3 regions of the Bacillus sp. AK128 genome follow, and region 1 is predicted to be linked to each of the others. Evidence: predicted binding sites of a transcription regulator. Region 1 holds the regulator's gene; each other region holds the start of a gene.
What was found. The regulator LexA, encoded in region 1, represses DNA repair genes until DNA is damaged. The targets are predictions, from matches to a motif close to CGAACATATGTTCG.
Positions count from the first base shown of each region.

Region 2: a site for LexA is predicted at 6,017-6,030, ahead of uvrB (excinuclease ABC subunit UvrB). Genes of this name have one in related genera too.
Region 3: a site for LexA is predicted at 9,344-9,357, ahead of M1D60_RS06825 (DNA polymerase IV). Genes of this name have one in related genera too.

Region 1 is NZ_CP096379.1:2,735,302-2,746,581, reverse strand. Features, by position in the region: gene spoVK (stage V sporulation protein K) at 1-10, shown strand, start outside; gene M1D60_RS13760 (hypothetical protein) at 51-326, opposite strand; gene M1D60_RS13755 (spore coat protein) at 359-778, opposite strand; gene M1D60_RS13750 (spore coat protein) at 803-1,243, opposite strand; gene M1D60_RS13745 (spore coat protein) at 1,292-1,711, opposite strand; gene M1D60_RS13740 (spore coat protein) at 1,892-2,113, opposite strand; gene M1D60_RS13735 (trimeric intracellular cation channel family protein) at 2,357-2,983, opposite strand; gene hflX (GTPase HflX) at 3,180-4,442, shown strand; gene M1D60_RS13725 (methionine gamma-lyase family protein) at 4,457-5,725, shown strand; gene M1D60_RS13720 (MerR family transcriptional regulator) at 5,865-6,266, shown strand; gene glnA (type I glutamate--ammonia ligase) at 6,297-7,631, shown strand; gene M1D60_RS13710 (VOC family protein) at 7,741-8,607, shown strand; gene lexA (transcriptional repressor LexA) at 8,636-9,259, opposite strand; gene yneA (cell division suppressor protein YneA) at 9,423-9,755, shown strand; gene M1D60_RS13695 (YneB family resolvase-like protein) at 9,755-10,399, shown strand; gene M1D60_RS13690 (DUF896 domain-containing protein) at 10,513-10,749, shown strand; gene tkt (transketolase) at 10,831-11,280, shown strand, end outside.
Region 2 is NZ_CP096379.1:620,932-632,211, reverse strand. Features, by position in the region: gene M1D60_RS02770 (DUF4097 family beta strand repeat-containing protein) at 1-217, opposite strand, end outside; gene M1D60_RS02765 (DUF4870 domain-containing protein) at 243-560, opposite strand; gene uvrA (excinuclease ABC subunit UvrA) at 1,078-3,957, opposite strand; gene uvrB (excinuclease ABC subunit UvrB) at 3,961-5,943, opposite strand; gene M1D60_RS02750 (D-alanyl-D-alanine carboxypeptidase family protein) at 6,178-7,227, opposite strand; gene M1D60_RS02745 (DMT family transporter) at 7,342-8,295, opposite strand; gene M1D60_RS02740 (bifunctional diguanylate cyclase/phosphodiesterase) at 8,438-9,916, opposite strand; gene M1D60_RS02735 (hypothetical protein) at 9,992-10,201, opposite strand; gene M1D60_RS02730 (HD-GYP domain-containing protein) at 10,405-11,280, opposite strand, start outside.
Region 3 is NZ_CP096379.1:1,411,245-1,422,524, forward strand. Features, by position in the region: gene M1D60_RS06770 (tyrosine-protein phosphatase) at 1-704, opposite strand, end outside; gene M1D60_RS06775 (MFS transporter) at 722-2,029, opposite strand; gene M1D60_RS06780 (FAD-binding oxidoreductase) at 2,169-3,611, shown strand; gene M1D60_RS06785 (MFS transporter) at 3,612-4,169, shown strand; gene M1D60_RS06790 (MBL fold metallo-hydrolase) at 4,299-5,264, shown strand; gene M1D60_RS06795 (SDR family NAD(P)-dependent oxidoreductase) at 5,576-6,364, shown strand; gene M1D60_RS06800 (hypothetical protein) at 6,437-7,018, shown strand; gene M1D60_RS06805 (DUF3221 domain-containing protein) at 7,067-7,600, shown strand; gene M1D60_RS06810 (DUF2243 domain-containing protein) at 7,766-8,236, shown strand; gene M1D60_RS06815 (cytochrome c oxidase assembly protein) at 8,240-9,016, shown strand; gene M1D60_RS06820 (YqzH family protein) at 9,046-9,246, opposite strand; gene M1D60_RS06825 (DNA polymerase IV) at 9,420-10,676, shown strand; gene M1D60_RS06830 (YolD-like family protein) at 10,691-11,017, shown strand; gene M1D60_RS06835 (HD domain-containing protein) at 11,143-11,280, shown strand, end outside.

The sequences.
Region 1 (11,280 bases):
GGAAGTGTAAGGAGCTACCCAATAAGGGTAGCTCCTTAATTGTTTTAGGGCTATTTTCCAAAACCGAAAAACTCTTTAATACGTCTAATTACCTCATTTGACTTCGGTTCTGGCTTCTGATCTAATTCCTTTTCAAGGCTATCTAATATATTTAGGCTAGAGACTTCTGGCTCTTCTAATTCATGGTTAGTTATAGGCTCTTCTATAGCCTCTGTTTTTTTCTCTAGTCGTCTTTTGGCATTACGCTTATTGACCATATCAATTAACTCATCCATTGCTTTATCGTTTAGGGACTTTAATTGGGCCGAAAATTGTTCTTTATCCAAAGTTCTCCCTCCTTACTTATTCTAATTAGTTCTTACAAAACATCTAGCTTAACAACAATTGCAATTAGGATTTGGAGTAAAGCTTGGATGTTAACAGTTATATCTGTATCGGTAGTCACAACTGTCACGCATTTTGAGTTTTCAATAACAGTTTTCTGGAAATTTGATTGCTTGGTTTTAACCAACTGTTCGAACTCTTGTGCTACAAGACTTGAGCGCTCTGTATCTCCGATTGTTACACTAATTACAGCTACGATTGCTGCTTGAAGTGCTAACTGAAGTGAAACTGCTGCCTGAGTGTCAGTAGTTTGAACATCAACTTCTTCAGAATCCTTAATAAAAATCAATTCCTTTGATCTTTGCTTACTTACTACCTTTTGTTCTGCCATTTGATCGACTGCAGCATTTTTTGAACAGTGATGATCTAAAGCTTTCCACTTTTTATCTGCCATTTTGGCACCACCCTTTCATTTTTTTTATAAAATATCAAGCTTTGCTACAAGAGCTAGCATGACTTGCAGAAGTGCTTGTATATTAACGGCTATATCAGTATCGGTTGTCATAATGGATACTTTTCTACTATTTTCTACAATAATTTTTTGTTTGTTAGACTGATAGACTTGTAAGTGCTGGACCATATCCTGTACCACAGCTCTAGACCGATCACTATCACCAATCGTGATGGTTAAAACGAGAGCGATTGCTAATTGTAAAGCAACCTGAAGTCCAATAGCAGCCTGCGAATCTGTGGTTTGTATGGTGACTTCATAAGAATCTCTTACAATAATTGTTTCGTCTGAATCTTGTTCTGTAAAGGATAACTGGTCAGCATCTTCTAAAACAGTTGATTCTGTTTTATCAGACTTAGACCACTCTTCAGAACTCAAAGCAGACCAACTTTCATTTTGTTCACTCACTGAGGTGCATCTCCTTTACAAAAGTTTTAGCTGTTTGTTAGATGTCTATTAAAAGACATCTAATCTAACAACTAGAGTTAGCAATACTTGAAGAAGTGCTTGAATATTGACTGTTACATCTGTATCTGTAGTAGTAACTTTGACTGCTTTAGAATTCTCAATAACTGTAAGTTGCTGATTTTTTTGTTCTGACGCAAACTTTTGCATAATTTCTTGAGAAACGGCTTGACTTCGATCAGAATCACCAATAGTTACACTAATTACTAGAGCGATAGCTGCTTGGATTGCGACTTGTAATGATACAGCAACTTGAGTGTCTGTTGATTGGACATACACATCCACCGAATCTTTAATAATAATCCCTTCGTGTGAATCCTGTTCATTTACAGATAATTGATCTGCATCTTGATTAACAAAAGCGTCAACTTCATTGTTGTTATGCTTTCTTTTTCTTCTTTTCTTTCCCATTCTATAATCACTCCTTTTTCCTTTGATAGAATATACTATGGTTAAAATCTATTAAGGTCTGTGCGAATCTACTAGGACAACCATACATTTTTATAAATTGTTTTTCGTTGCAGGAACTTTATCCCTACTAAAAAATAAAAGATGCCTACTTGTTTAGTAGACATCTAATTTTTTCCTTTGTTATTCTTTATTTGTTTTTTGTTCATTAGTCTTAACAAACTCATTCACCTGTTCTGATAAATCTGTTACTAGGTTTTTAATCATTTCCTTTTGTTCTTCAGAAATCTCTTTTTTATTCGTTTTAGTAATTCCATGTCTAGTGAAGATATCTGAAACCATTAAATCCACAATACTTTTTGAGAAAATAGTCGGTTTTTTCTTTTGTTCATCTTTACTCATCATAATCCTCCTATCTATAGCTTGCATGAATGTCTCTTTACTTTTATATGCAGATAATAAACAAGGTGGACTAGTTTTTAAGTGGAATATACGAGAATGGTTAATTTGTCTAGTAGTTATATGTCTAATCATAAAACAGCAAGGATTAAATCGCTGGATTCCGATCACTATGAGATAAGTTAGTTATCTACATAAAATTTATGGTTTTCTGATAGGCAATAATAAAAGCTTGGCAATTTTGCCAAGCTATACATTGGTATGGTGTTGTCCTTGTTGTCCAATCGATTTAATAGGTAGACGCCATTTATAAATCAGGGAGGCCATCCTTAAGCCGACGATGGAGAAGAATAGAATATAAAGTCCTAATGTACCTTCTACCAAATTAAAACCAATCACGAGCCCAGCTAATGCCGCCCAAACTGCGTAAATTTCTGACCTAAAGACAACTGGTTTTCTTCCCGCAAGTACGTCGCGGACAATGCCGCCACCACTACCAGTTAAGACAGCCGCCACGACCACTGCGCTAATCGGATGTTCCATTCCTGTTGCATATAAGGCACCTTGGATAGCAAAAGCAGCGAGACCAATAGCATCAAAGAAATTCCCCCATCTTTTCCAATGTCTTAACAAACCATTTGGAAAAAGGAATATAACTGTGATAGATAATAACGCAAGTTGAAACATATATCCTTGTTCCCATAAGGCTGACACCGGAACTCCGATTAATAGGTTACGAATTGCTCCTCCCCCAAAAGCGGTGACTAATCCTAAAATATAAACACCTAATATATCATACTCTTCCTCCATTGCTACAATCCCACCACTTACGGCAAATGCAATCGTTCCAATGATCGTCATAACATCCCAAGTAATCATTTGTTTTATATCCCTCTCTGTGTAAACTCATTGATGACTCGATTTATTTTAACAGGAATTTTTGTGAAATCAATCATTTTGTGTGAGATGCTCCCTAACTTAGGAGAATCTGAAGGAGTTTCTAATTATAGATTGTTTTGGTATGATGGTCTTACTTAATAATACTTACTTATTAGAAAGAGGGGCCGAACAGATGGGACCTACCGAACACATGTTTGAAAAGGTGATTCTTGTTGGTTGTCAACTACCTAATGAAGATGACGAACGTTTTCAATATTCATTAGACGAATTAGCTTCCTTAACTAAAACAGCTAAGGGGAAAGCCATCGCAACTATATCTCAAAAAAGAAATACTAGACATCCGGCTACGTATATAGGAAAAGGGAAGGTCGAGGAGTTAATAGCTCTCTCGGAAGAAACTGAGCCAGATGTGATTATTTTCAATGATGAATTATCCCCAAGTCAAATTCGAAACCTCTCCAATGTATTAGAGGCAAGAGTGATTGACCGGACTCAGCTCATTCTAGATATATTTGCACAAAGAGCAAGATCTAGGGAAGGAAAACTACAAGTAGAACTTGCCCAGCTTCAGTACTTGTTACCACGCTTAATTGGTAAAGGGTTATCTTTATCTCGACTCGGTGGAGGAATTGGGACAAGAGGACCAGGTGAGACTAAGTTAGAAACAGATCGACGACATATTCATCGCAGAATTGATGACATAAAAGGACAGTTAGTTAGTATCGTTCAGCATAGAGAAAGGTACCGAGAAAGAAGAAAGCATAATCAATCTTTCCAATTAGCCTTAGTAGGTTATACGAATGCTGGAAAATCTACATTATTTAATCGATTAACAGAAGCTGACTCGCTTGAAGAAAATCAGTTGTTTGCCACACTTGATCCAATGACAAGAAAATGTATTCTACCATCAGGTTTTACGGCTTTATTAACAGATACCGTTGGATTCATTCAAGATCTTCCAACATCCTTAATTGCTGCTTTTAGGTCAACTTTAGAAGAAGCAAAGGAAGCCGACTTAATTTTACATGTAGTAGATTCTTCAAACCCTGACTACTATAACCATGAACAAACAGTATATAAACTATTAGATGAACTTGAGGCTGACCAAATTCCAATTTTAACGGTATATAATAAACGGGATGAACAACACACTGATTTTGTTCCTTCTAAAGGTCATGAATCCATTTTAATTAGTGCCTTTAACGAAGGTGATTTAGATTCATTAAGACAGATGATTCAATCACTTATGATGGAAAGCATGGAAGAATATAAGGTGTATATCCCCAATTCAGAAGGGAAGCTTCTGTCACAGTTAAAATCAACCTCGGTTTTAACAGAGTTGTCTTTTGAGGAAGAAAGAGACAGCTATCTTTGCAAAGGATTTATACAACCGACTTTATCAATTACACAGCAGCTTAAGAATTATATGCAGTAAGAGAGGAAATAGAAATGTTACAGTTTTTAAAGCATGGAAATCAACTACTAGATATTGTAAGTGAAACAGAAACACAAATTAAAAAAATTCATGATGAAATTGATTTGATTGCAGAGAATAACCAATATCGAATACTACAATCATACCGGACTAATCGGGTAAGTGATTCTCACTTTATTCCTTCAACAGGATATGGTTACGATGATATGGGAAGAGATACCCTTGAAAAGATTTATGCAGATGTTCTAGGTGCAGAAGCGGGTTTAGTTAGACCACAGATAATATCAGGGACACATGCAATTTCAATTGCGTTATTTGGGGTTTTAAGACCAGGAGATGAATTATTATACATAACAGGGAAGCCATATGATACGCTTGAAGAAATTGTTGGCCTTCGAGGAAATGGTGTCGGTTCACTAAAAGAGTTCAATATAGATTATCAAACAGTGAATTTAACAGATGAAGGTCAGATTGACTATGAAGCAGTAAAAAGAGCGATTAAACCAAATACTAAGATGATTGGGATCCAACGCTCAAAAGGATATGCAACAAGACCTTCATTTACTATAGAAGAAATAAGTAAAATGGTTGATTTCGTAAAAACAATTAAACAAGATTTAGTCGTTTTTGTAGACAATTGTTACGGAGAGTTTGTAGAAGAGCAAGAGCCTTGTCATATTGGTGTTGATTTAATGGCGGGGTCATTAATAAAGAATCCAGGTGGAGGATTGGCTAAAACCGGTGGATACATAGTAGGGAGAAAGGACTTAGTTGAAGCATGTAGTTACCGAATGACCTCTCCGGGAATAGGAGCAGAGGCAGGAGCTTCTTTATACAGTCTTCAGGAGATGTATCAAGGATTTTTCATGGCACCACATACTGTAAGTCAAGCATTGAAGGGGGCAATATTTACTGCAGCTCTTTTAGAAAAACTTGGATTCAATACAAGCCCTAAATGGAATAGTAAACGTACGGATTTAATACAATCTGTTCAATTTGACGATCGTGAAAAAATGGTGGCTTTTTGTCAAGCTATTCAATATGCGTCTCCCATTAATAGCCATGTCACACCTTATCCTAGCTATATGCCAGGCTATGAGGATGATGTGATCATGGCGGCAGGGACCTTTATCCAAGGGGCAAGCATAGAACTTTCTGCAGACGGACCACTAAGAGCTCCGTACGTTGCATACGTCCAGGGGGGATTGACATATAGTCATGTAAAGATGGCAATTTGCTCAGCGATTGATTCATTAATAGATAAAAATCTGTTTAATTTATAGAAGAAAAGGGGATTTTAGAAAAAGATCTTTTAATATACCCTTTTTGTTAAAATCTTATGTAATAAAACCTATCATATCATTGACACATTTCCTCACATGGAATAAAATAAACTAGAGAAAGAAAAAAGGAGGATTGGTTATGAGCGATAACATACGTCGAAATATGCCCTTATTCCCAATGGGAATTGTTATGAATTTGACTGAGTTATCCGCGCGCCAAATCCGCTATTATGAAGAGCATGACTTAGTTCAACCTGCTAGATCTGATGGGAATCGACGCCTTTACTCATTTAATGATGTCGATCGTTTATTAGAGATTAAGGAAATGATTGACCAAGGTGTTAACATGGCAGGAATAAAGAAAGTCCTTCAAGTAGCAAATCAGCAGGAAGCTCAGCAAGAAGATAGCACTAACCTTGTCGTTCCTAAGGAATTAAGTGATGAAGAGCTTCGAAAACTATTAAAATCCGAACTTATTCAAGCAGGTCGTTTTAACCGAACATCTCTACGACAAGGAGATATGTCAAGATTCTTTCATTAAGAATGATAAAAACTGGGGAGGAATAGTAGTATGGCGAAATTTACGAAAGAGGATATTTTCCGAATTGCGCAAGAAGAAAACGTGAAGTACATCCGTTTACAGTTTACTGACTTACTTGGAATTATTAAGAACGTAGAAATTCCATCTAGTCAATTAGAAAAGGCTTTAGACAATAAAATGATGTTTGATGGTTCTTCAATTGAAGGGTTTGTTCGTATTGAAGAGTCAGATATGTACTTATTCCCAGACTTAGATACATGGGTTGTATTCCCTTGGACTGCTGAAAAAGGGAAAGTTGCCCGTTTGATTTGTGATATTTATAATCCAGATGGAACGCCTTTTGAAGGTGATCCTCGTAATAATCTAAAGCGTGTTCTGAAAGAAATGGAAGAATTAGGTTTCACTGATTTTAACTTAGGACCAGAGCCAGAATTCTTCTTATTTAAGCTTGATGAAAAGGGTGAACCAACCCTTGAGTTAAATGATGCAGGTGGATACTTCGACTTAGCACCAACAGATTTAGGTGAAAACTGTCGTCGTGACATCGTACTAGAACTTGAAGAAATGGGCTTTGAAATCGAAGCTTCTCACCATGAAGTAGCACCTGGTCAGCACGAGATTGACTTTAAGTATGCAAGCGCACTTAAAGCGTGTGATGACATCCAAACATTTAAACTAGTTGTTAAGACAATTGCACGTAAGCATGGTCTTCATGCAACATTCATGCCTAAGCCATTGTTCGGAGTAAATGGTTCGGGTATGCATTGTAACGTTTCTTTGTTCAAAGGTAATGAAAATGCATTTTTTGACACTAATGGGGATTTACAATTAAGTGATACTGCACGTCAGTTTATTGCAGGAATACTTAAGCATGCAACAAACTTCACAGCTGTAACGAACCCAACTGTAAACTCTTATAAACGACTTGTTCCTGGCTATGAAGCACCTTGCTATGTAGCTTGGTCTGCAAGAAATAGAAGTCCATTAATCCGTATTCCTTCTTCACGTGGATTAAGTACTCGTGTTGAGGTAAGAAGTGTAGACCCTGCAGCTAACCCATATTTAGCGATGTCAGTTTTATTAGCAGCTGGTCTAGATGGAATTAAGAATAAACTTCAGCCACCAAAGGCAGTTGACCGTAACATCTATGTAATGAATAAAGAAGAGCGTTTAGAAAACGGAATTGCAGATCTACCTGCTACTTTATATCATGCATTAGAAAACCTAAAAACAGATGAAGTAATTATCAATGCATTAGGTAGACATATCCTTGAGCATTTTGTAGAAGCGAAGGAAATAGAATGGGATATGTTCCGTACTCAAGTTCACCCTTGGGAACGTGAACAATATATGACCATATTTTAAAAATAGGTGGCCTTTGGCCATCTTTTTTTTCGTTAAGCAACATTTTAACAAGGTATGGTAATTTTCTAAAGAATAGATTTTTTAAAAAATAATAAAAGGAGATAAAAAAATGGGATTTCATCAAATACCTAATACATACATAGAACAAGTAGCCCTAAAGGTTCAATCAATCGAAAGATCAGTAGAATTTTACAAGGAGTTCATTGGGTTGAAAATATTGCATCAAGATAAAGGTCAAGCGGTATTGACGGCTGATGGTAAACAACCATTATTATACCTTGAGGAGCCTGTTGATGTAATACCAAAACAATCACGGACAACAGGGTTATATCATTTTGCCTTATTAGTGCCTACTCGCTCAGATTTAGCTAATGTTTTACAACATTTTATAAATAAAAACCTTAAGCTACAGGGAGCTTCTGATCATTTAGTAAGTGAAGCACTTTATTTAGCAGATCCCGATGGAAATGGCATTGAGATATATGCAGATCGATCTTCAAGTGAGTGGGAGTGGAATAATGGTGAGGTTGTTATGGCGACGAAAGCTCTCAACATAAGAGACTTGTTAAGTGAGGTGACAGAAAGTCCCTGGAAAGGAATGCCGGCAAACACTTTAATGGGACATATCCATCTGCATGTATCAGAACTAACAGATACAAACGAATTTTATTGTAAGGGACTAGGTTTTGATGTGGTTAGTCTTTATGGTAATCAAGCTCTGTTTATCTCGTCTGGAGGATATCATCATCATATAGGGTTGAATACATGGAATGGTGTTGGAGCTCCGTGTCCAGATAAGAAGTCGGTTGGACTAAATTGGTTCTCCATCGTATTCTCTGATGAAATTTTTCTTCAGGCTACGGTTGGGCGTTTACAGGAATTAAGTGCACCTTTAAAAAAAGAAAGCACTCATTATTTTACAGAAGACCCATCCGGGAATGTAATGAAATTAGTCGTTAAAGATAAAAAGCATTGATGCAGTCATCAATGCTTTTACTACTTTATTAATGAAGAGTTCGATAAACACCAATAACCTTACCAAGAATTGTTACGTTTTTGAGAATAATAGGCTCGAGCATTGAATTTTCAGGCTGTAATCGGAAATAGTCCTTTTCCTTGAAGAACCTTTTCACAGTAGCTTCATCTTCCTCTGTCATAGCGACTACTATATCTCCATTATTAGCAGTTGTTTGCTGCCTCACAAGTACAAGGTCACCATCAAATATACCAGCTTCAATCATACTATCTCCCATAATCTCTAGCATAAATACATTTTCATCAGGAGTTACAAATCGGTCTGGAATAGGAAAATAATCATCTACGTTTTCAATGGCTGTAATTGGCTGTCCAGCAGTTACTTTCCCTAAAATAGGTACATTTATGACAGAACCAGCATAGACAGGTTGAACAACATCTTGGTCAAGTATTTCAATTGCTCTTGGTTTCGTTGGATCTCGGCGGATGAGCCCTTTGCTTTCTAATCTAGCTAAATGTCCATGAACAGTTGAGCTTGATGCTAACCCTACAGCTTCACCAATTTCACGAACAGAAGGTGGGTAACCTTTTAAGTGTACTTCCTTCTTTATAAACTCTAGAATATCCTGTTGACGTTTTGATAGTTTTTTCATCGGTACACCTCTATGTCTCCATATTATTACAATAATTATAGCATGTACCCATAAAAAATACAAACATAAGTTCGAGAAAAGGTATTGACTAAAACATTTGTTCGTATTAATATTTGAATATAAGGGAACAAACATTCTGTTTTTAGGGGGATTACGATTTATCATGAAAATTAAAACTATGAATCTTTCATTTTACATAGCATTTATTATGTCTATTACTTTATTTTTTATCTGCGCCTATCTTACAAGCGATCAGAGAGTAGAGGAACAATTTGTACAAATAGAAGTTTTGGAAAATGAAACGATCTGGGAATTAGCTGAGCGGTATGCCGAGAGACATTCACTAACGCCATCAGAATTTGTAAGTTGGGTCGAAAAAAATAACCAGATTAACTCGAATTTTATTCATGCAGGCTCATCTATTTACATTCCAATTGAAATAGAAAACCAGAAAGACTCCATTATTTTAGTTGCTGATGGAAGCCAAAGCCGATAATGAATGCGATTATCTATGCTAGAGTGAGTACAGATAAGGAAGCCCAGCAGTCCTCTTTAAATAGACAGGTGGAAGAGCTCACGCAATTAGCTTGTGATTATGGCTTTGAGGTTTTAAAAACCATTACGGAAAAAGCCAGTGGATATGAAATAGACCGAGATGGTTTTATTGAGATTTTAGATTATACAAAGTTCAAAAAAGTTGATGCTCTACTTATACAGGACGAAACAAGAATAGGTCGTGGCAATGCAAAACTTGCCTTAATTCATCTTTTACATAAAGAAGGAATAAAGATTTTCACATCTATCAACCAAGGTGAAATGGAATTATCTGATGGTGATTCAATGGTATTAAACATAGTAGGTATAGTAGAAGAATTCCAACGAAAAATTCAAAACGTAAAAATCAAACGAGGTATGCAGAGAGCCATCAATAATGGTTTTTCTCCGGAAAGAAATTTCAAAAATATCGGCAATAGTCCAGGGAGAAGTAAAATTGAAGCACCAATTGAAGAAATTATTAGACTTCGTCACAATGAATTAACTTTTTTAGAAATTGCATTAACTTTAAATGGGTTAGGCTATGAGATCTCAAAGGCAACTGTCCACCGAAGATATAAGGAATATATAAACGCAAAAAGGTAACCTGCTTGATACAAGCAGGTTCTTTTAGTATTATCAGTAAGTATACGAAGCGCTTGCGCTTTTGTTCTATGATACGTTTATGTTTAAGACGTCTGTAAAGGAGTATAATAACGATGTTATCACAAGAAAAACTGGCAAGAATTAACCATCTATCTAAGAAGGCAAAAGAGGTGGGACTTACTGGTACTGAAGCAGAAGAGCAAAAACAATTACGTGAAGAGTATATAAAAGCTTTCAGGGGCCAGATGGTCGACCATTTACATTCAATCAAGGTTGTTGATGAGACGGGGAATGATGTTACCCCAAAGAAGCTAAAACAAAGTAAGAAAAATAGAAAAAATCTCCATTAAATCTTATTTAATAGGTTGTCCTTCGTTCTCTTAAAGGATATGATGGAAATAAAAATTTTTTAATTCGAAAGGATGATCATCATGGAGACAATCGATAAGTTGTCTATTAATGCAATCCGTACTTTATCCATTGATGCGATTGAAAAAGCGAATTCCGGTCACCCAGGGATGCCGATGGGGGCTGCACCAATGGCTTATACGCTATGGACACAATTCATGAATCACAACCCGAAGAACCCAGAGTGGTTCAATCGTGATCGATTTGTATTGTCAGCTGGACATGGGTCAATGTTACTTTATAGCTTATTACATATTTCAGGTTATGATTTATCAATGGATGACATAAAAAATTTCCGTCAATGGGGAAGTAAAACTCCGGGTCACCCAGAATTCAGGCACACTCCAGGTGTTGAGGCGACTACCGGACCACTTGGTCAAGGTATTGCCATGGCAGTTGGAATGGCGATGGCTGAAAGACATCTAGCTGGTAAATACAATCAACCAGGCTTCGATTTAGTTGATCATTATACA
Region 2 (11,280 bases), 2.1 Mb from region 1:
TAATGGATGCTGATTTGGCTGACTTTGATTCATAAGCAGAATCCCCTTCATTCCAATTCACTTGAGTCGAAAGCTCAGTTATAAAAGATTCCTGTTTTTCCTCCATCTCCTGCGAGTCCTTTTCAAGCTTTTCTAACAAAGTCATCGCTTCTTCAGCCGTTAACTTTCCTTCTTCCACCATTTTTAAGATTCTTTTTCGCTCTTCTAAAATCGGCATACATTCACACCCCAATATTGATCTATTAGTAAGTTTTTAACACTTGAATTCCTTTTATTACATTCCATACAATGATGACCATATTTATTAAAAATGCTAATAAAAACCCTAGCAAAATAAATAGTCCAAACCCACCACCCGCATCAGCTAAAAATCCAAAGAAAACGAAGACGGGGATTGTAATAAGCGGAATAATGTGTGAGATTAGCGCTCGAGATGCGTGACGCTTAACCTCTGCATCATCTACAATAAAATAAACCGCAATGGGCAAAATAAATCCTGCGAAGAAAATACTAAAATAACATAATGAAGATATAAGCTTATTCGTGTTGTTTGAATCCATGTTATCACTACTCCTTTCTATTATTTACGATAAAGTATTACAGAAGTTTCATGGATTTAATAAATAATTTCTAATTGATGTTTTCGCAAACTTTGTTGCTTTATAACAAAAAGATTGAATTCATATTGGGTCCGTTGATCTCCGCTGCAGGCACTCGCTTTCCGCGGGGAGGGATGTGAGCCTCCTCTAACGAAAAGTGGAAGTGCCCGTTTAGCTCCGATAAGCAAATGTTCCTTCTAGAAAAAAAGGATGGTTTTCCCTTTTATTCTAGAAGGGTTATTTGACCTCGAGGAGTTGGGCACTGCAACTAGACAAGCTACGCCTGTGGGGTCTCACACTTCCCTCATCTCCCGCAGGAGTCGATTGCCTTCCACTACAATCAACTAAATGTTTTAAGAAAGGTAAAATATTAATCAAAAAAACTTTTCTATTTCAGTGTATTACTCAAAAAGTCGTAATTATAACTAGCTTTTGGACATATTTAAAAAGCTCTAGCCAAAAGCTAGAGCCCATGTAATCAGGATTGTCCAATTGATTCTAATTCTTTGATCCGTTTTACTGTTCGTTCACGGTCTCTCTCAAGGACCGGCTTTAAATACTTTCCTGTGTAGGATGCGTCTACCTTGATGACGTCCTCGGGAGTTCCAGTTGCTACAATTGTTCCTCCCTTGTCGCCGCCTTCTGGTCCTAAGTCAACGAGGTAATCTGCTGCTTTGATGACATCAAGATTATGCTCGATTACCAGCACCGTATCTCCATTGTCTACTAAGCGTTGGAGAACCTCAAGGAGTCGAGCAATATCATCCACATGCAGTCCAGTCGTTGGTTCATCAAGGATATACATGGAGCGACCTGTTGAACGACGGTGTAGCTCAGAGGCTAACTTCACTCTTTGTGCCTCACCACCTGAGAGAGTGGTTGCAGGCTGACCCAGTTTAACATAACCAAGCCCAACATCCACAATTGTTTGTAGCTTTCGACTGATTTTCGGGATATTCGTAAAGAATACTAACGCGTCCTCAACCGTCATTTCGAGTACATCAGATATGTTTTTATCCTTATATTTTACTTCTAACGTTTCACGGTTGTATCGCTTACCGTGACACACCTCACATGGTACATACACATCTGGGAGGAAATGCATCTCGATTTTAATGATCCCATCTCCACGACAGGCTTCACATCTTCCACCTTTTACGTTGAAGCTGAATCTTCCTTTTTTATAGCCGCGTACTTTAGCCTCATTCGTTGAAGCAAATACATCACGGATATCGTCAAATACACCCGTATAGGTAGCCGGGTTCGATCTCGGTGTTCTTCCGATTGGAGATTGATCAATATCAATGACCTTTTCAAGCTGGTCAATTCCTTTGACATCTTTATGCTCCCCTGGTCTAGCTTTCGCTCTATTAAGTTTTTGTGCTAAAGATTTATAGAGAATTTCGTTAATTAACGTACTTTTCCCAGAACCAGACACCCCTGTTACTGCCATAAATGTCCCTAGTGGGAATTTTACTTTCACATTTTTTAAGTTATTTTCCTTCGCACCAATAATTTCAAGATATCGTCCATCCGGCTTTCTTCGCTCGGTTGGAATTGGAATAAACTTTCGACCAGATAAATATTGACCAGTTAATGAATTGGGATCGTTCATTACCTCTTGAGGAGTACCCTGTGAAATAATTTGTCCCCCGTGAACACCTGCACCTGGACCAATATCGATTAAATAGTCAGCAGCCATCATTGTGTCTTCATCATGCTCAACGACGATTAACGTATTCCCGATATCACGCATACTTTGCAGCGTATGAATAAGACGGTCATTATCTCGCTGGTGTAGCCCTATTGAAGGCTCATCTAAAATATATAAAACTCCCGTTAATCTTGAACCAATCTGAGTAGCCAATCGAATCCGCTGGGCCTCTCCACCAGATAACGTTCCAGCTGCACGACTCATAGAAAGATAATCAAGTCCCACATTGATTAAGAAACCAAGACGTTCTTGAATTTCTCTTATAATCATGTGAGCAATTTTGGTTTCCTTTTCAGAAAGGGTAAGTCCTGTCACATAATTATAAGCTTCCGTGATTGAGTAGTTTGTCACATGACCAATATGATTATCTCCAACAAAGACCGCTAAACTTTCCTTTTTTAGTCGATGTCCGTCACAGGTAGGACAAGGTAGCTGAGCCATGTATTTCTCCATTTGCTCACGAATATAATCAGAGCTTGTTTCACGATAGCGACGTTCCACATTGGCAAAGATTCCTTCAAACGGCACATAGTTTTCACGAACCTGACCAAAATCATTTTCATAACGGAAATAGATATCTTCTCCATCACTTCCATATAAGATTCGATCCATTAAATGCTTCGGAATATCTTTAACCGGTAAATCCATATCAACACCATAGTGATCACAGACTGATTCTAAAAGCTGAGGATAATATTGTGAGCTCGTTGGCTCCCATGGCGCAATCGCATGCTCTCGTAAAGTCTTATCCCAATCTGGGATAACAAGCTCCATGTCTACTTCAAGCTTTGTTCCTAACCCATCACAGCTTGTACACGCACCAAATGGACTGTTAAAAGAGAACATTCTTGGCTCAAGCTCGCCGATTGAAAATCCACAATGTGGACATGCATGGTGCTCACTAAATAGATGCTCCTCTTCAAGATCCATCACATCAACCATTACTCGACCATCGCCAAGTCGGAGTGCCGTTTCTAATGAGTCAGAAAGTCTAGCAGCAACACCCTCCTTGACGATGATTCTATCAATTACAACTTCTATCGAATGCTTTTTATTTTTTTCTAGTTCAATATCCTCTGATAGCTCGACCAATTCACCATTCACTCGGATACGGACAAAGCCTTGTTTCTTAATATCCTCCAGTACCTTCACATGGGTTCCTTTTCTTCCACTAACAATCGGAGCTAAAATTTGTAGTTTCGTCCGTTCAGGATACTCCAGAATTCGGTCAACCATCTGCTCAATCGTTTGCGAGCTAATTTCTATGCCGTGGATCGGACATACCGGGCGACCAACCCTAGCAAATAAAAGGCGCAGGTAATCATATACTTCCGTTACGGTACCAACGGTTGAACGCGGATTACGGCTCGTTGTTTTCTGATCAATAGAAATCGCAGGTGAAAGTCCTTCAATCGCATCCACGTCAGGCTTATCCATCTGCCCTAAAAATTGTCTCGCGTAGGCAGATAGTGACTCCACATATCGTCTTTGACCTTCCGCATAAATGGTGTCAAAGGCAAGAGATGATTTTCCAGATCCCGATAAACCAGTGAGAACCACTAGTTGATCGCGCGGAATGGTAACATCTATATTTTTTAAATTATGGGCACGTGCCCCTTTTACAATAATTTTGTCCATTGCCATTTCTTATTTTCCTTCCGCTTTCAGTTCTAATAACAAGTCACGAAGCTCGGCAGCTCGTTCGAAGTTCAATGCCCGTGCAGCTTCCTTCATCTCCACTTCAAGGTTTTCCATTAGCTTTTTACGTTCTGGCTTAGATAAATTAGCAAATGATGGCGCTGCATCATATTGCTCCTCTGTTTCCGCCGCAACGGTTGCCCTGATTACATCACGTATCTTCTTTTGAATCGTTTGAGGAGTAATACCATGCTCTTTGTTATATGCTTCTTGAATTTCACGACGACGTTTTGTCTCATTAATGGCAATTTCCATCGAGTTGGTAATTTTATCCGCATACATGATCACATGTCCATTAGCGTTACGAGCAGCACGTCCGGTTGTCTGAATTAATGATCGCTCTGATCGTAAAAAGCCTTCTTTATCAGCATCAAGTATCGCAACCAGTGAAACCTCTGGAATATCTAATCCTTCTCTTAAAAGATTGATTCCAATTAGAACATCATATTTACCTAGACGTAAGTCTCGAATAATTTCAATTCGCTCAAGCGTTTTAATTTCTGAGTGAAGATAATTCACCTTAATGCCGAGATCCTTTAAATAATTCGTTAAATCCTCTGACATTTTCTTCGTTAACGTGGTAATTAACACCCGTTCATTTTTTTCAATTCTGGTATGTAGCTCACCAAGAAGATCATCTATTTGCCCTTTAATCGGACGAACATCGATGGTTGGATCAAGTAATCCGGTTGGTCTAATAATTTGTTCCACCATTTCAGGTGTATGCTCAATCTCATACGGCCCTGGTGTAGCAGATACAAATACAATTTGATTGATATGCTTTTCAAATTCATCAAACATTAACGGACGATTATCTAATGCCGACGGTAAACGGAAGCCATGGTCAACTAGCACAGATTTTCTTGCTTTGTCTCCATTAAACATACCCCTTATTTGCGGAAGAGTAACATGTGACTCATCAATGACAATTAAAAAATCCTTCGGAAAGAAATCTATTAAAGTATATGGAGTAGAGCCTGATGGTCGAAGGGTTAAATGTCTCGAATAATTTTCAATTCCAGAACAAAAGCCCATCTCTCTCATCATTTCAAGGTCATAACGAGTCCGCTGCTCAAGCCTTTGCGCTTCTAGTAGCTTGCCATTTTCACGGAGCTCTTCTAAACGAACCTCAAGCTCTGCTTCAATATTTTCAATCGCTACTTTCATCTTCTCCTCACGAGTAACGAAGTGGGAAGCAGGGAAAATAGCCACATGGTCACGGTCTGCGATGATCTCCCCTGTTAACGCATCAACCTCACGAATCCGGTCGATTTCATCACCAAAAAACTCGACACGAATACAATGTTCGTCACGTGAAGCTGGGAATATCTCGACAACGTCACCACGAACTCGAAACGTACCGCGCTGGAAATCGATATCATTGCGAGCATATTGAATATCAACTAAATCGCGTAATAATTTATTTCGTTCTTTTTCCATCCCGACTCGAAGGGAAACAACAAGTTCACGATATTCTTCTGGTGAACCTAAACCGTATATACATGATACACTCGCAATAATGATGACATCATTGCGTTCAATTAGTGATGAGGTAGCAGAGTGTCGGAGCTTGTCTATCTCATCATTAATGGATGCATCCTTTTCTATAAATGTGTCCGTCTGTGGAACGTAGGCTTCAGGCTGGTAATAGTCATAATAGCTAACAAAGTATTCAACCGCATTATTTGGAAAAAACTCTTTAAATTCACTATAAAGCTGGCCCGCAAGCGTCTTGTTGTGGGCAATCACTAAGGTTGGTTTATTAACCTCTTTAATCACGTTGGAAATCGTAAATGTTTTCCCTGTTCCTGTTGCTCCTAATAGCGTCTGATGTCTTTGGTTATTTCGAATTCCATCTACAATTTTTTGTATTGCCTTTGGCTGATCTCCCTGTGGAGAATAGGCTGAGACTAATTCGAACTGATCTGTCACTCGTGAAGCCTCCTATCCATCTTTTCTCTGTACTCTATTGTATCAATTACCGAATAAAAAACCAAGAAATATGCGAACGAATATTCGTTTTTTAATATTATTGTAAGGGTCGAATCATGTATTTGTGCAATTTTATCTGAGTTTCGTGCACTTCTGCTCTTAATATACAAATTATGTAAAATTCGAAGCGCAAAAATACGCCTTCCCCTTAAGGATAGGCGTAAATGTACTTATTTATAAATAAAACTGCTTGTTCTTCCTTATTTTTATAAATAAGACAAACAGAAAAGTTCCAGCAATAACCAAACTTAGGAAAACAATCCTGCTAACGTCAGGATGTTCATTAGATTGTAAAAGCTTCCGTTCACTCTCCACCATTTTCAAAGCATCAACGGGTTGGCTTAATTTCTCAGGTAAAATGATCTCACTCTGATTCATATAAAGAAATTCGGGAATTAAGCTAGTGTCATAATGCTTAAACCCATAGTCAAACAGAGCCATTGTATCTTGATACGGTTGATTTCTGCCATTTGCTTGTAAAGTAACGGCAATCAACTGAGTTTCTCCCCGCTGTGCAACTGTTACAAGAGTAAAACCAGACTTTTGAACATAGCCATTTTTCCCGCCAATGACCCCTTCATATGGGATCTCATGCATCATCCGGTGATGATTAACAAGGACCGTTTCCCAGGTCTCCCCTTTCCACGGGAGGGATACCGTTCGTATGATCTTCTCAAACTCTTCATTTTGCATAGCATATCTCATGATTTTCGCCATATCATAGGCAGTTGTGTAATGCTCTTCAGCAAAGAGTCCGTGTGGATTTACAAAGGAGCTGTCAGTCACCCCTACCTTTTCAAGAATAAAAGAATTCATCCGCTCTGAAAATCCTTCTACTGTCGAGTCCATATGCTCAGCAATCGCCACTCCCGCATCATTTCCTGAATTAATTAACAGTCCTTGAATGAGCTTATGAAGAGTTACAACCTCAGCTTCATTTAAATATACTTTTGTTCCCTCTACATTTCTAGCATTCTCACTAACTGTCACTTCGTCCTCTAATTGCCCTTCCTCAATTGCAACGATTCCAGTTACTAGCTTCGTAATACTGGCTGGATACATCTGCTTCTTACTATTTTTCTCATATAAAACTAATCCTGTTTTGGCATCGATTAGGATCGCACTTTCACTGTGGAGATTTAGATGTTCATCTGCCAGAGTAGGAGCAATTGACAGAAACTCAAATAATAAAAACATAATGACTAGGCTCTTGATTATCTTCATTTTCCAAAATCACTCCTGAGCACTTCTATATAAAATGATAGGGTAGACCAAACTAGTATATCTTAAATAGTTCTAGCAAATCTTGTTTTTTGGGGGTGCTTGAAAAAACAGACTCTATACACTAAGTCTGTTCACCTTGGGCTTTATAGTAAGCTTTTTACTTAATACACTATGAAACACCATTCCCATGATGACGAGCGTGACACCCATGAACGAGATCATAGATGGAAGCGGCATCGATAAAAAGAGCATTTCTCCAATAATGACAAATAGTATTTGGGATGATTGTGTGGCTTCAACTGCCGCAAGACGCCCTGGATCATCCTTCACCAACTCAGTAGCAAAGAAAAATAATAGTGTGGCAACAACCCCTGATGATATAGCAACCAAAATAGTCTGGATTACCTGACTACTGCTCGGTGCCCCTACTGTTGCATACCCCATGATGGCAAGAATCACCCACAATGGCATCGAGGCTAACGTCATACCTAGCACCCTCTGGAAGGTATCGAGCTTTCCTGTATAAAGTACCATCATTCGTCGATTTCCCAATGGATAAGCAAAGGCAGCAATTACAACGGGTAACACCCCTGTAAGCACTAAATGTAATGTGAGTCCATCCTTGGCGTTTTCAAGCTGTAGAATGATAATTCCAATAAAAATGAGACTCGAAAAAAGCAAGCTTTTGAGCGGAATGGTCTGTCGTTTTCCTTTGCCATCAAGAAAGAATGGTGTTAGCAGAATTCCCGCAATAATCGTAAATTGCCAAGTACCCGCTACTAACCAACCAGGCCCAGAAGCAGCCGCAAAGGTAATCGGACCATAAAACAAACCAAAGCCAATAAAACTCCAAATTAGCCATGGAACTGGCTTCGCGATTAACTCTTTAAGGAGTGGCTTCAAATTACCTCTTAACGCAACAATCATCACTAAAAAAGGAATCATAAAAAAATAACGGAGTGAGGCACTCCAAAGCCAGCTACCTCCAGAAAGCTCCATCGCACGGTTTAATATAAATGTGCAAGCGAAGAAAGCGGATGATAAGATACCAATTAAAAATGCCTTCATAGGAAAACCCCATTTCAGACTAAGTTTTTAGAAATTTCCATTTTTAGTTATCATACACCCACATGAAAGATTGTGCTATAAAAATGAACAAAAAAAGAGGGAATCCCCTCTTTTTAAGGCTGTTTTCTTAAACAAAACAGCCCTAACTAATCGTTACCTTATTCATCATAACAAGTGTCTCAAAAGGAACCGGCCTTTGATAATAGAAGCCTTGCCCGATATGACAGCCCACCTGCTTTAAATAGGCATGCTGGGATTCATCCTCTATGCCCTCCGCGACGATCCCAATTCCAAGCTCATTACTTAGGGTAATCATTGCTTTTACAATTGCCTGATCACCTTTGCTGTCCAAAATCTCCCTTATAAAAGCTCGGTCAATTTTCAAGAAATCAATAGGAAGATGCTTGATATAGCTTAAGGATGAATAGCCTGTACCAAAATCATCAAGAGCCGTCCATAATCCAGTTCCTTTCAGACGGGCAATTACCTTAACCGCAACCTCCATGTTCTCCATGAAAAGAGATTCTGTAATTTCAAACTTTAGCCAATTTGGATCAAAGCCCGTTCCTTCAATAATAGCCTCTACACGCTCAACAAATTCCTTCGATCTGATCTGCTCAGAAGAGATATTAAGGGAAAATTGGATAGGCCGTCTCCCCTGTTTAAGCCATTCTACCCCATCCAGACAAACACGCTCAATGACCCATTCCCCAATTTCAACGATTAACCCGGTCTCTTCCGCAATTGGGATAAATTCCCCAGGAGAAATCATCCCATAAATGGGGTGCTCCCATCTAATAAGGGCTTCTAGTCCAATAAGCTTACCCGTCTGTATATCATATTGAGATTGATAATGAAGCATAAATTCATTCCGTTCAAGGGCTTTACGCATTTCATTCTCTAGCATCAACTGCCTCGCTAGCGTCTTCCCATGATGACGATCATATACTTCAATCTTCGTCCCATTTCCCTTCGCCTTGTACATAGCCATATCTGCGTTTTTCAATAAGGAAGTCATATCCTTAGCATGAAGCGGATATAAGGAAATTCCAATACTCACCTGTACCAATACTTCTAGACCATTTATTTTAACCGGCTTTGCAATTGTTTCAATAATTTGTTCAGCAAGCTTTTCTACCTCAAATAAATAATGATTAATAGACTGCTGCGTAGTTTTTGGATAAATAATTAGAAACTCATCTCCACCCATTCTACAAGCAATCGCATCCTGGGCAATCAATGTATTAATTCTCTCTGCAAGCTGTTGAACCAGCTGATCTCCAACCTCATGTCCGTAATTATCATTGATTAACTTGAACCGATCAATGTCCATGTAAAGAAGTGCAAACACTCCATTTTTATGATGCTGATCGTTTTCTAAATACGATTTAGCAAACTCTCGGTTATAGAAACCAGTTAGTTGGTCCTTTATTAATAGACCTTCCATAATGATCGTTTGCGTAATAAGATGCGCCAAAGATTGAACATACTCAATCTCGTCTTCCGTGAAGACGTATGGCTTAGAATCTAATCCACACAAAGTGCCAATCATTTGATTATCCTTAGAAAATAATGGAACACCAAAATAGCAGCCTTCTCCACCTAGTTGTTCAGTGATCACATTAAAGGCTGTGTGGTTATTTTCTGAAAGCTTTGGTATGAAAAGTGGTTCACGACCACGATTTTCGACAAGCCTTCAGTATACATTGCTAAAGGGAAGAGTCGTTCCCACTTCTACTAATGTCTCATTTCGATTAAAAGCATCAATAAAATAGTTGGTTTTCTGGTCATTCACCGCGATAAAAAACGTATTAATTCCAACCGTCTTTTGCAATAAATCAAAAACGATCGATGAGCTTTTTTTAAGTACATGAAAATAATTGAAATCCCTTGGATGTGAGAACAATTCTGCTTCCTCCTCTCCATAGAAAATATAATCATTCTATATTCTCATTTTGGAACAAATGAAGCAGTTTATCTATCACCTTAGACTCCTATTTTTCAAGCCATATAGGAATAGACTCCTATACAGTACGGTGTTCCTATTAAAAAACTAAAAACCAAAAAAGCTTGCCAAAAGGTGTAACTCCTTTAGCAAGCTCTTGTTTTTTATATGGCCTTTGAAAACTTTTTATCGGTTTTTTTTACCACTTGATAGTCAACAAATTGTGGATATACTGACTCAAAAATAGATTTGAATTCAGGATTAAATTGTGTACCCATACATTCTAATACAATCTGCCTAGCCTCTTCCATTGTGAACGCCTTACGGTAGGAGCGATTGCTTGTTAAGGCATCAAACGTATCAGCAATGGCAATGATTTTAGAGTTAATCGGCATTTCATGATCCGCAATTCCTTTGGGATAACCCTTTCCATCAAACCTTTCATGGTGATATAGAATGTCTTCGACGATGTTTGAAGGATATCCAAGGTCCTGTGCTAAATCCGCTCCATTTTGCGAATGAGTTTTGATTAAATCATATTCCTCCATCGTAAGCTTACCATCCTTCGACAGAATCTCATGAGGGATATTAATTTTACCAATATCATGTAAAATTGAGCTAATTCTAAGTGACTCAAGATCAACCTTGTAACCAATCTTGCTCATATACGTGCCAATCATCATCGCATAGTCCGAAACTCTAATCGAATGCCCTCTTGTATAGTCATCCTTTGCTTCAACAGCAAGAATTAAGGTATTAACCGTTTTATCATAAATATAAGATGTGCGAATATACTGAGCGTTCGCCCGTACCACGAAATCCAAAATAATTAGATAAGTAAGTAAAAAGGTTAAGTCAATGATTCCTTGGATAGGAGCGATTTGATACCCACCAAAAAATGAAGTATAGATAGATACTAATATGGTAAAACCACTTGCTATGTAAAAGATCCTTCGTCTATTAAAAAGAATCGATGTGAGAGGTAAAAAGATCATCAAAAAGTAATTATAGAATGGTAAAGACAAGCTAAGGGTTGTGAT
Region 3 (11,280 bases), 1.3 Mb from region 1:
GTACCATATTGAGTAAAGATGGGCTGGAAAATATCATCTAAGTAGTCTCGTTCCACGATTAATATAGGCTTAATTTGTTCTTTTGTCACCCTGAAAAAACTAAGCAATTGAATGAATTGTGCTACCTTATCCATTCTTGGTCCTATTAGCTCATTGGAGTAAAGATAGTGTTCGATCACTTGTTCATATTCGACACCGACTACAAGTTGAATGAGAGCTGTTATAAAGCCAGTTCGATCCTTGCCACCGGTACAATGAATCAAGGCAGGGCTATTTTCTGAAGAGGACAACTGCTCGAATACTCGTTTAATCTCAGCATGGCGTTCGGTAGCCATTCCATGATAAAAGTCCTTCATGATTTTATGGAAATCTAACTCCTTTGATTTAATCAGCATTTTCATAAATTCAAGGTGAGTATAATTCTGTGACTGATCATGAATGGAAATAGGTTCTGTTGTAATGGTTGACTTTGTAGGAAGTCGGTCTGGCTTTGACTTTCTTTCATTGTCAGTCCGGAGATCACAAATATATTGAATCCCTAACTTATGAAGTTGTTCTAAATCCTTTATAGTGAGCTTAGATAGCTCATCAGAACGGTAGATGAGACCACGCTTTATCCGGCGGTTCTCCTTAGTCTTTAATCCACCTATATCTCTAAAATTATAGGCTTTTTCAAATACGATGTGCTCATTCTTTATAGCCATATTATTCTTCCTCCGTACTATTGTATAGATTGATTGTTTGTTTTGGTATGATTTGTCGAATAAATACTTGGTAACATGTAGCTACAGTAGGCAGCAGCTACTAGTAAAATAATAGAGTAGATAAAGGTGCTACTATAGCCACCTGTTAGGTCAAAGAAAACACCAGGTAAATAAGCACCGAGTGCCGATCCAATTTGATGGCTTAAGAATAGCCAGCCTACAATCGCACCTACTGATAGATTTTTAAAATATTCAGTTGCAAGTTTAATAGTCGGAGCAACTGTTGCAAAATCGACGATTCCAAAACTAATGGCAAATAAAAGTAATAGGTAAGACTTATTTAAGAAAAAACCAAATGCAGTCGTGTTATAAATAATAAGTAACAGAATAACGATCGTAAGGGCACGGCATCCATATAAAAAGGTGAGCATGTTTTTACAGTTAAATCGATCAGATAAATAACCAGAGTATATCGTTCCAAATATATTAAATCCTGCCAATAAGCTCACAGCAGCTCCTGCAACGACGGGTGTAATCCCGCAATATTGTGCAAATGGGATTAGATGTGTATCAATTAATCCACTAGTGGTGACCCCACAAACGAAAAAGGGAAATAGTAGAAACAGAAATTGTTTTTTCTTTAGTAACATAAAAATGGATACCTGTTTTCCAGAAGTAGTTGATTTGGTAGGTTCCTCTATTCTTTCTTCTACCGTTCCGCCTAAAGGAGAAGTGTCCTTTTCAGAAGGATGAGTTCTTAAGAAAATATACAATAATGGAAAAACAATAAAGGTTAAGAAGGCTCCAAGAACGAGTACCGTTGACTTCCATCCAAGCTGAGTAATAAGTAATAAGGAAAGTGGAACTAGTAATAGCTGTCCACCTGCTGAACCGGCTGTCATAAGTCCAATCGCAAACCCTTTCTTCTCAACAAACCAGTTGGTTATAGCTACCGAACCAGCTACATTAGATGCCCCGCCAAATCCTATCGAGGCAATCACTCCATAGATCAGCATGAGCTGCCATGGACTTGAGGTGAAAAAGGTAGCTATGGTTGATATCCCTATTAATAACACACTAAATGAGAAAATAATCCGAACACCATATCGATCAATGAGTCCTCCAATAAATGGCTGAGAGAAGCCATAAACTAGATAACTAATGAGTGCAATAAGGGAAATGGTTCCTCGACTTGTAGCAAATTCCCCTTCCCATGGTTGTATAAATGCTCCAAACGACAGTCGAACTCCTTGTGCAGATAATAAAGCAAGAAACGACAGTGCTAAAATAATCCACGCGTAATGAATGTAACCGACTTTTCTCATAAGGCACCTTCTTATATTTTAATCCTATCCTGTAAAGATTAGCAGGTTTAAAGAATGATATTCTTCCTGTATCATATCAATAAATTAGTAAAAATTGTATAATCCAAATAAAGAATAAATTTTGTCTGGGGAGTCACGAATGAAGAGACTATTGGTCTGTCTAATTGTAATGGGGTATATTGTTGCATTTTGCTTTTCCATTATAAAACCAGAAAACGAGACTTCTTCGCCATCGTTGATCGAGGATGTAAGCGGTCTTATGCCAGTAAAGGTCAATCAGGTTGTAAATGGAAAGGAAGAAGAATCTATAAAACAAGTAATCAAGGACGCTAACAATCGAGATATGAAGGTATCGATTGCGGGAAAACGCCATAGTATGGGTGGCCATACGTATTATAATGATGGGATTGTCCTAGATATGACGACGTACAACAAAATTCTTGAATTCGATCCTGAAGCGAAAACGATTACCGTTCAAAGTGGTGCAACCTGGGATGATATTCAAAAACATATCAATCCGTATGGACTAGCCGTAAAAGTCATGCAATCTCAAAATATTTTCACAGTCGGAGGCTCTATAAGTGTTAATGCTCATGGAAGAGATATCCGATATGGTTCTTTAATAGATACGGTTCGCTCTTTTCGTCTTTTACAAGCGAACGGGGAAATTATCCATGTAAGTCGGGAAGAAAATTCTGAGTTATTTTATCTGGTCAATGGAGGTTATGGACTGTTTGGAGTGATCCTAGATGTGGAGCTTGAATTAACAGAGGATGAACTTTATACAACAGAAACCAAAGAACTACATTACGATGAGTTCACCGACTATTTTAAAAAGGAAGTACTTGAAAATGACCAAGTCAGAATGCATTTATCGCGTATTTCCACTTCTCCTGAGCATTTCTTGAAGGAAATGTATGTCACTAATTATGTGTTAGCTGAGGACCAATCAAGTGAAGGATTAGCGAAGCATAGTGAATTGAAAAATGACCGAATGACATGGTTAACTAAGTTTTTGCTAGGTCTTTCTAGAAGCTATGATTGGGGCAAGACGATGCTTTGGGATATGCAAAAAGCTTATTTTTTACAAACAAATGGCAGCTTAGTCACGCGTAATAATGTCATGAGATCGGAGTCAAAGTTTTTAGAATATGAAAATGAATCAGATACAGATGTTCTTCAAGAATATTTTGTTCCGATTGATCAGTTTGCTGATTATATGGATGAGTTACGAAAGACCCTTACTCACGAGGATTTCAACTTAGTCAATATAACGATTCGATATGTACAAGAGGATGAAACGGCCGTATTATCCTATGCGAAGGATGATATGTTCGCTCTTGTTTTACTAATTAATCAGGGATTATCGATGGAAGATCAAGAAGCTACCAAGCATGTTGTTCGCAAAATGATCGATGTGACCTTAAAGCATGATGGCAGCTACTACCTTCCTTATATGCCTTATCCGACAAAGGAGCAAATGAAAACCGCTTATCCCCATACGGATGAATTTTTTATAAAGAAGAAATTGTATGATCCTGATGAACGGTTTTATAACTATTTTTATGAGGAGTATAAATAAATGAATGAAAAGAGACTAAGACTGTTAGTGTTCTCTCAAAGCATTACCTTCTTTGCAAGTAGCTTAATTTTTCCTTTTTATATTCTCTTTCTAAAAAACGTAGGGACTTCTTTTACTGCTTTCGGATTATCATATGGACTTTTTGGATTAAGCTCGGCATTTGTCTATCTCCTATTAGGAAAAGTATCGGGGTTTATGGAAAATCGTTATTTATTGTTAATCAATAGCTGGGGAATGGCTTTCATCTTGCTCACTTTTCCGCATGTAACAAGTGTAATTCAGGTATTTACGATCCAGGTTTTTTTAGGCGTTTTAGGAGCCTGCCAAAAGCACGGTGAAAAAATGTTGCTTGCTACCTATACAGACTCAGGAAACCGAGGGGGCAAAATGGGTCATTATCACTTTTGGACGGCCCTGTTTTCTTCCATTGCGATTATTTCTGCAGGATTTCTAGCTGACTACTTTACCATTGATCTCATTTTTTATAGCAGTTCGTTTCTTTACTTTATAAGTGGATTTTTAATTCTTCCTAAGAATCGGAAAGTTACTAGCCTATAATGTTTGGGTAATTCGTTCAATTCCCATCTAATTTCTGAATAATTATTTGAAAATAATGACAAAAGAATGTTTAAACGTTATCCTTATAGTTAGAGAGTCATTTTTAGAAGATAGCTGGAGGGATTACATATGCAAGAGGTCCTAGTGAACCCCTGTGAGATTTATTGTATATCGCTACCCACCCCTTTTCCTGTGGGTGACGTGAATGTACATCTTGTTAAATCTGAAAAGCTTACGCTAGTTGATGCAGGGGTTAAGACAATGGAAGCGTGGAACCACTTTACTAAAGAGTTAGGAAAGCTGGGGTTTACTCCTAATGATATAGAACAGATTGTTATCACCCATCATCATCCTGATCATGTAGGAATGCTAGACTATTTTCCTGAACATATACCAGTTTATGGACATCGTTTTAATCAACCTTGGATTTCTAAGGATTCAGTGTTTTTTGAGCGTCATGATCTGTTTTTTTATGATTTACTTGTAAAGCTCGGTTTAAGTGAAATGTTTTTGCCAAAAGTGAATAAGTTAAGGGAGACATTGGCTTATAGTTGTAACCGTTCTCTTTCTCATCAAATTAATGAGGGAGATTCAATACCGGGACTACCCGGGTGGACCGTTATCGAAACCCCGGGACATGCCCAAAGTCATATTGCACTTTTTCATGAAGAAAGTCAGGTTTTACTCGGTGGTGATTTATTACTCGGTCACATTTCCTCAAATCCGTTAATTGAACCTCCAATGGAGGGCGAGGAACGACCGAAAACCTTATTGCAATATAATAAATCTTTGAGGCGGATTTCTGATTTACATGTTCGTACTGTATATCCAGGTCACGGAGAAGTGGTTACTAATGTATCAACGCTTGTCATAGAACGACTACATAAACAGGAAAAGCGCGCCGAAATAGTTTTAGAGATGGTAAAAGAGAAGCCATTAACGGCCATACAGGTTTGTCAGCAGCTGTTCCCACAAATTTATAAAAAGGAAATTGTCCTAACCTTGTCTGAAACCATTGGTCAGCTTGACTACCTAATAGAAGAAGGTCACATTAAACGAAAAACCGAAAACGGACAATGGCTGTTTTATATATAAGTTTATGCAGCGATTATATGAAAAAACAGTCTTATATTAACATCACTCAAGGACACAAGGCTATTAGTTGCATCCAGGACTTTACTTAGGTTAGTCAAGTTTTTTATGCAAAGCTTTGTTAAAGTAAAATGTTGATTTTAGCAGAGTTGATTGTAGTGGAAGGACGCGAGACTCCTGCGGGAGCAGCGTGACAGGTGAGACCCCGCAGGCGCATGCCGAGGAGGCTCACCGCACGCCCCGCGGAAAGCGAGTGTCCTGTAACGAAAATCAACACTACGGTAACACAGCTTTATGAAAAGGTGGAGTAATCAATGAAATTGAACGGTAAAAATGTAGTAATCACCGGGGCTTCAAGTGGAATTGGGGAGAGATTGGCCTATAAGGTAGCAGAATATGGTGGTACTCCTATTCTTCTTGCTCGAAATGTGGAAAAACTACAAAGTATTTCACAATCAATTGAACAGAAGTATTTACTTTCATGTCCGTTTTATCAACTCGATGTTCAAGATCTCGAGAAAGTGAATCAAACCTTCCAAAGCATGTTAGAAGATAGAGAAACCGTTCATATATTAGTCAATAATGCAGGCTTTGGCATATTTGATGAAGTAGTTGATATTAATTTACAAGAAATGAAGGATATGTTTGAAGTGAATGTCTTTGGTTTAATTGCTTGTACGAAAGCAGTGCTCCCGTCTATGCTTCGTAATAAGGAAGGTCATATCATTAATGTTGCCTCTCAAGCGGGGAAACTTGCGACACCGAAGTCCAGTGTTTACTCGGCAACTAAGCATGCTGTTTTAGGCTTTACCAATAGCCTTCGAATGGAATTGAAGGAGTCGAATGTGTTTGTGACGGCTGTCAATCCAGGACCAATCCGTACGAAGTTCTTTGATATTGCTGATAAAACAGGTGGCTATCAAAAGAACGTGGAACGCTTTATGCTGGACCCGGATGTTGTGGCTGAGAAAATAATCGACGCCATGTACACTTCTACTCGAGAAGTGAATGTACCTGGCTGGATGAGTGCAGCTAGTAAATTTTCGCAAGTATTTCCAGAAATAGTGGAAAAGGTAGGCGGAAAAGCATTTTTTAAGAAGTAGTTAATAAGGTAATTCCTTTACGCACGAGTAATTCCGTGCGTTTTTTAGTACTTGATAAAGTGGGGGGACTGAATGCAAATTGTAGGACGAATCGTGATGATGAGTATTTATTTGGTTCTTTTCATATCCTCTACTGCTTGGGCTGCTGCCGATCCAATAGAGGTAGAAGAAATGAAAAGGAATGCCCCTGTTCAATTGATTGGTAAGGTTGTGGAAGATGAGTTGGATCGTGACTTGACTGTTGACCAGAAATATTCTCAGATTAGAAGAATGACTTTGCAAGTTCACCAGATTATCAAGGCTCCTTATGAAATCGAAACCGTCGATGTTTTCTATACTTATATTCCAGCTTGGCAGGCTAACCAGTATGCTGGTGGTAACCGGGTTGATGTTGTAGTCGGTGATGTAATTGAGATTTGGCTCGAAACAGGAAAGGATGGTTTTGAGCCTGTCCTGGGTGGGGATACAATTGAACATCTCGCTTACGTAAAGGATCGTGTGGAACCTATCCCTGAACCAGTTTCCCATCAGGTAAGGCGTGAAGTGAATCAGTGGTTGGATACACACTTATCTACCATCGTCTTTGGTGCTTTTATGCTTTTAGTAATACTGATTATTTGGGCTCAAACTAAGAAGAATAAATCCGTTAATTAGTGTAACGTTTTGGTGCCCTGTTCGACTTATTTATTGAGGTGACTTGATATGATAAAAAGAACATTTATAGGGGTTATGATTGGGTTATTCATGTTTATCGTAAGCTGTGCGCAGAATAGCTCCAGTGATACAACTAATGAAGTTAAGGATATTACGGGTTATGTGATGACTGTAACTGGTGACATCATTTTAGTGACAGAAAAAACAGATGGCTCGCAGCCTAATGCTGCGGTGTATACGATAACCGAAGAAACGACGATTGTTTCTTCTGATGGTGAAACACTTTCAAAGACCGATCTTACAATTGGTGCAGAGGTGACAGTTTGGCATACTGGTGTAGTCCAAGAATCGTTTCCGACGCAAGCGACAGCTGCTAAAATGGTCGTTAACACAACGGAACAAGCACAAACAATTGCCAAGGCCATTCTTGTCGCAAACGACACTCTAGATTCAAACGAAACATGGTGGGTAAAGTCCGTTGAGGAAAAAGAGAACATGTACCATATTACATTTTCAGTACTGATGGGTGAGGAAGATCCTATTATGGTGAAAGTGAATCAGGATTTTCAGGTTGTTGAGTAATTTGAACCTGTTAGGAGCATTTTATTTTTTTTACAAGGAAAAAGGTCGATCGGTCTTTTTCTTTTTTTGTCCGTTTTTCTACCCCCTTGGTTATCCTTTTCTGTTCTTGGATACACTGGATTTTAGAATCTAGAGTGTGTTACTAAATAAAAGGACGTGGAAACTATGGGGAGTGAGGTAATTAGTCAATCTCATTCGAACTTCTTGTCTCGGAATTTGTGGTCGGGAGTTTTATTTGGTCTTGGACTAGCAGCATTTATAGACGAAACCGTGTTTCACCAGCTTCTACATTGGCATCACTTTTATGACAAATCTACATCTGACATAGGATTAGTTTCAGATGGATTTTTTCATGCTTTTAGCTGGTTCGCAACCATTGGTGGCTTGTTTATGGTTGCAGATCTCAGGCGACGATCTGCTTTTTTACTAAAGCGGTGGTCGGGTGGTTTATTGCTTGGGGCCGGTGGGTTTCAGCTATATGATGGAACGATTCAACATAAACTGATGAGAATTCATCAAATTCGCTATGTTGAAAATGTGTTCATCTATGATTTGATTTGGAATGCTGTTGCCATTGTCATGATTATAGCTGGAATCATCTTAGTAGTTCAATCCAAGAAGACAGCGAGGACCTAGTAAATGCATAGTCATCATCATGAAAGCTACCTTTTAGATCTGGTTTGGTTAAGTTTATTCCTTGTCCTTATTTTTACCTATCTCTTTGTCGCGTCTAGCTTTAAACGGTGGCCCGTTTATCGTTCCGTATTTGGAGTAATAGGTATTCTTAGTATCGCCGTGTCAGTCATTGGACCGTTAGCCAGTATTGCTCATACCAACTTTACTTATCATATGCTTACGCATTTACTACTCGGAATGTGGGCTCCTCTCATGCTTGTACTATCTACCCCTATGACCTTTCTGTTTCGGGTGCTACCTGTGAAAGGAGCACGTCGTCTTTCTGGTTTTCTGAAAACCCAACCAATTCGTTTCATTACAGATCCTTTCGTTGCATCCATTCTTAATATAGGGGGTCTTTGGCTTCTGTATACAACGAACCTATATGAAAAAATGCACGAAAGCATGCTCATGTATGTGTTCATTCACATACATGTTTCCCTTGCAGGGCTTCTATTTACGATGTCATTGGTCTCTATGGACCCAAACCATCATCAGACTAAGTTCCTCTACCGTGCGGTCATATTCGTAGTGGCACTTGCTAGTCATAGCATCTTAGCCAAATATATATACGCCCACCCTCCAATTGGGGTTCCTTTGGCTGAAGCTGAAGCTGGAGGGATGCTCATGTATTATGGAGGTGCTTTTATTGATAGTATATTGATTTTCATTTTTTGTTATCAATGGTTTTATGCCACTCGTCCTCGAGTTGGGCAGATAGAAAAACGAGAGATCATCTAAAGAGCCAGGATTTTGTCTCCTGGCTTTTGTCATTCTTCATTATTTGTCAAATATCCATACACAACATCCTCGATGATCTCATGTAGGTCACCTTTACTGCTCTTATAAATAGTTAAAACTCGCTCGTATAAATAACTATAGTCATTTTCAGATAAAGGAATTGACTCGTCTGTATGCTGATACTGATATAAGCAGTTTCGAATCATCTTTTCAATCAATGGTTTTTCCATATGGACAGCCTCCTGCTATATTCAATCCAGTTATACTATGTCCTCTCTGCTTTTTCAATGTCAAAAGATGATGGCTCCTGAAATTACCATTTGAAAACGAACGTATATTCGCTTAAAATATGGAATATAATAAAAATACGAACGTATATTCTTTTTTTCGTGGAGGAGTAGTAATGGATTACAGTCAATTTCCGTATGAGCGAATTCTTTGTGTTGATATGAAAAGCTTCTATGCTAGCTGTTCTGCGGTGATGCTGGGGCTGGATCCACTAACATGCTATTTAGCTGTTGTGGGAGATACTGAACGTCAGGGGAGTATTGTTTTAGCTGCATCTCCTAAGATGAAGGCAGAATTTGGAATTAAGACGGGCTCAAGGCTTTTTGAAATACCTAAGGATCCACGCATTCAAGTGGTCAATCCTAAAATGGCTACATATGTAAGGATTTCGACAGAGATTACGAAGCTCTTTCATCGCTATGTTCCAAAGGAGGCAATCCATACCTATAGTATTGACGAAAGCTTTCTAAAGGTTGACGGGGTGGAGAAGCTTTGGGGAGATGCGATTACAATCGCTCAAAAAATCCGACGTGATATTCAAACAGAGTTTGGCCTTCCTTGTGCAATTGGAATAGGACCTAACATGCTATTGTCAAAGTTGTGCTTAGATTTGGATGCAAAGAACAAAGGGATTGCTGAATGGACCTTTGAGGATGTTCAAACAAAGCTATGGCCACTTTCTCCACTAAGTAAAATGTGGGGAATTGGGAGCCGGGTAGAACGAACATTAAATCGAATGGGGATTTTCTCAATTGGACAGCTTGCTAACTATCCACTTGACCGACTAGAGAAAAAGTTCGGTGTTATGGGAAATCAGCTTTATTATCATGCACACGGGGTGGATCTATCAGATATTGGTGCTCCGATTATGGAGGGTCAAGTCAGCTTTGGTAAGAGTCAAATATTGCTCCGTGATTACCCAGATCCAAACGAAGTAAAGCACGTCATTTTAGAAATCTGTGAAGAGGTAGGAAGAAGGGCTCGTCAGCATGGGAAGGCTGGTAGAACAGTTAGCCTGGGGATTGGTTATAGTAAGGATGAATTTGGTGGTGGCTTTCATCGTTCTAGAAGTATAGATGAACCGACTAATATTACACTAGACCTTTACAATGTCTGTCTCGAGCTATTTAAGGAGCACTATCAAGGAAGAACCGTACGGAAGATCTCCGTTACGCTCTCCAATATTGTCGAGGATAACGAACTGCAATTGAGCTTATTTTCGAGTAACAAGCCAAAGCAGCGAGCATTAGGCTATACGATGGATGCGATTCGTGCGAAATATGGTTCTGCTTCTATTTTACGAGCCGTTTCCTACACAGACGCAGGAACAGCTAGGCATAGAAGTAAGCTTGTTGGAGGGCATAAAGGATAAAGGAGCGGATAACGATGATTCGAGATCGTGGGAACATCAAGTGGACGGCGATGATGCTTCCAGAGCATGTAAAGCTTTTACGAGACTGGGCAAAAGAGGATGAGTATGAAACGAAGCCTGAGCTAGACGAGCAAAAATTAGAGCAAATGAATGAAGTAATTTGCGAAGCAATGGCTCATGGTGCAGAGCTCTCCATTACGTACTTTGATCAGGTACACCATAAAACAGTGAGAGGCACCATTCATTATGTCGATGAAATGAACCAAAGGCTACGGGTTGTTTCAAAGGAAGGGACAGTCATTCAAATTCCATTTCATTCAATAGTGGAAGTAATAGGTTGATTTAAGGAACACTCAATAACTATTGGGTGTTTTCATCATTTTTACTGATTTTAGAAGAAGTAAATTGCTTTACAATGGTAAAAATGATAACATATCGATAATTTAACTAAAAAGGAGGAATCAGAATGAGAGAGGTTACATTAAAAGATATTTATCTTCATCCGATTACACAAAAGTATGTCAGAAGGTCTGGCATGGCGCATGCGATATCAGTAGCTTATCATTCATTCCGCCTTGCTTTACAATACAATGCAAATCCCGAC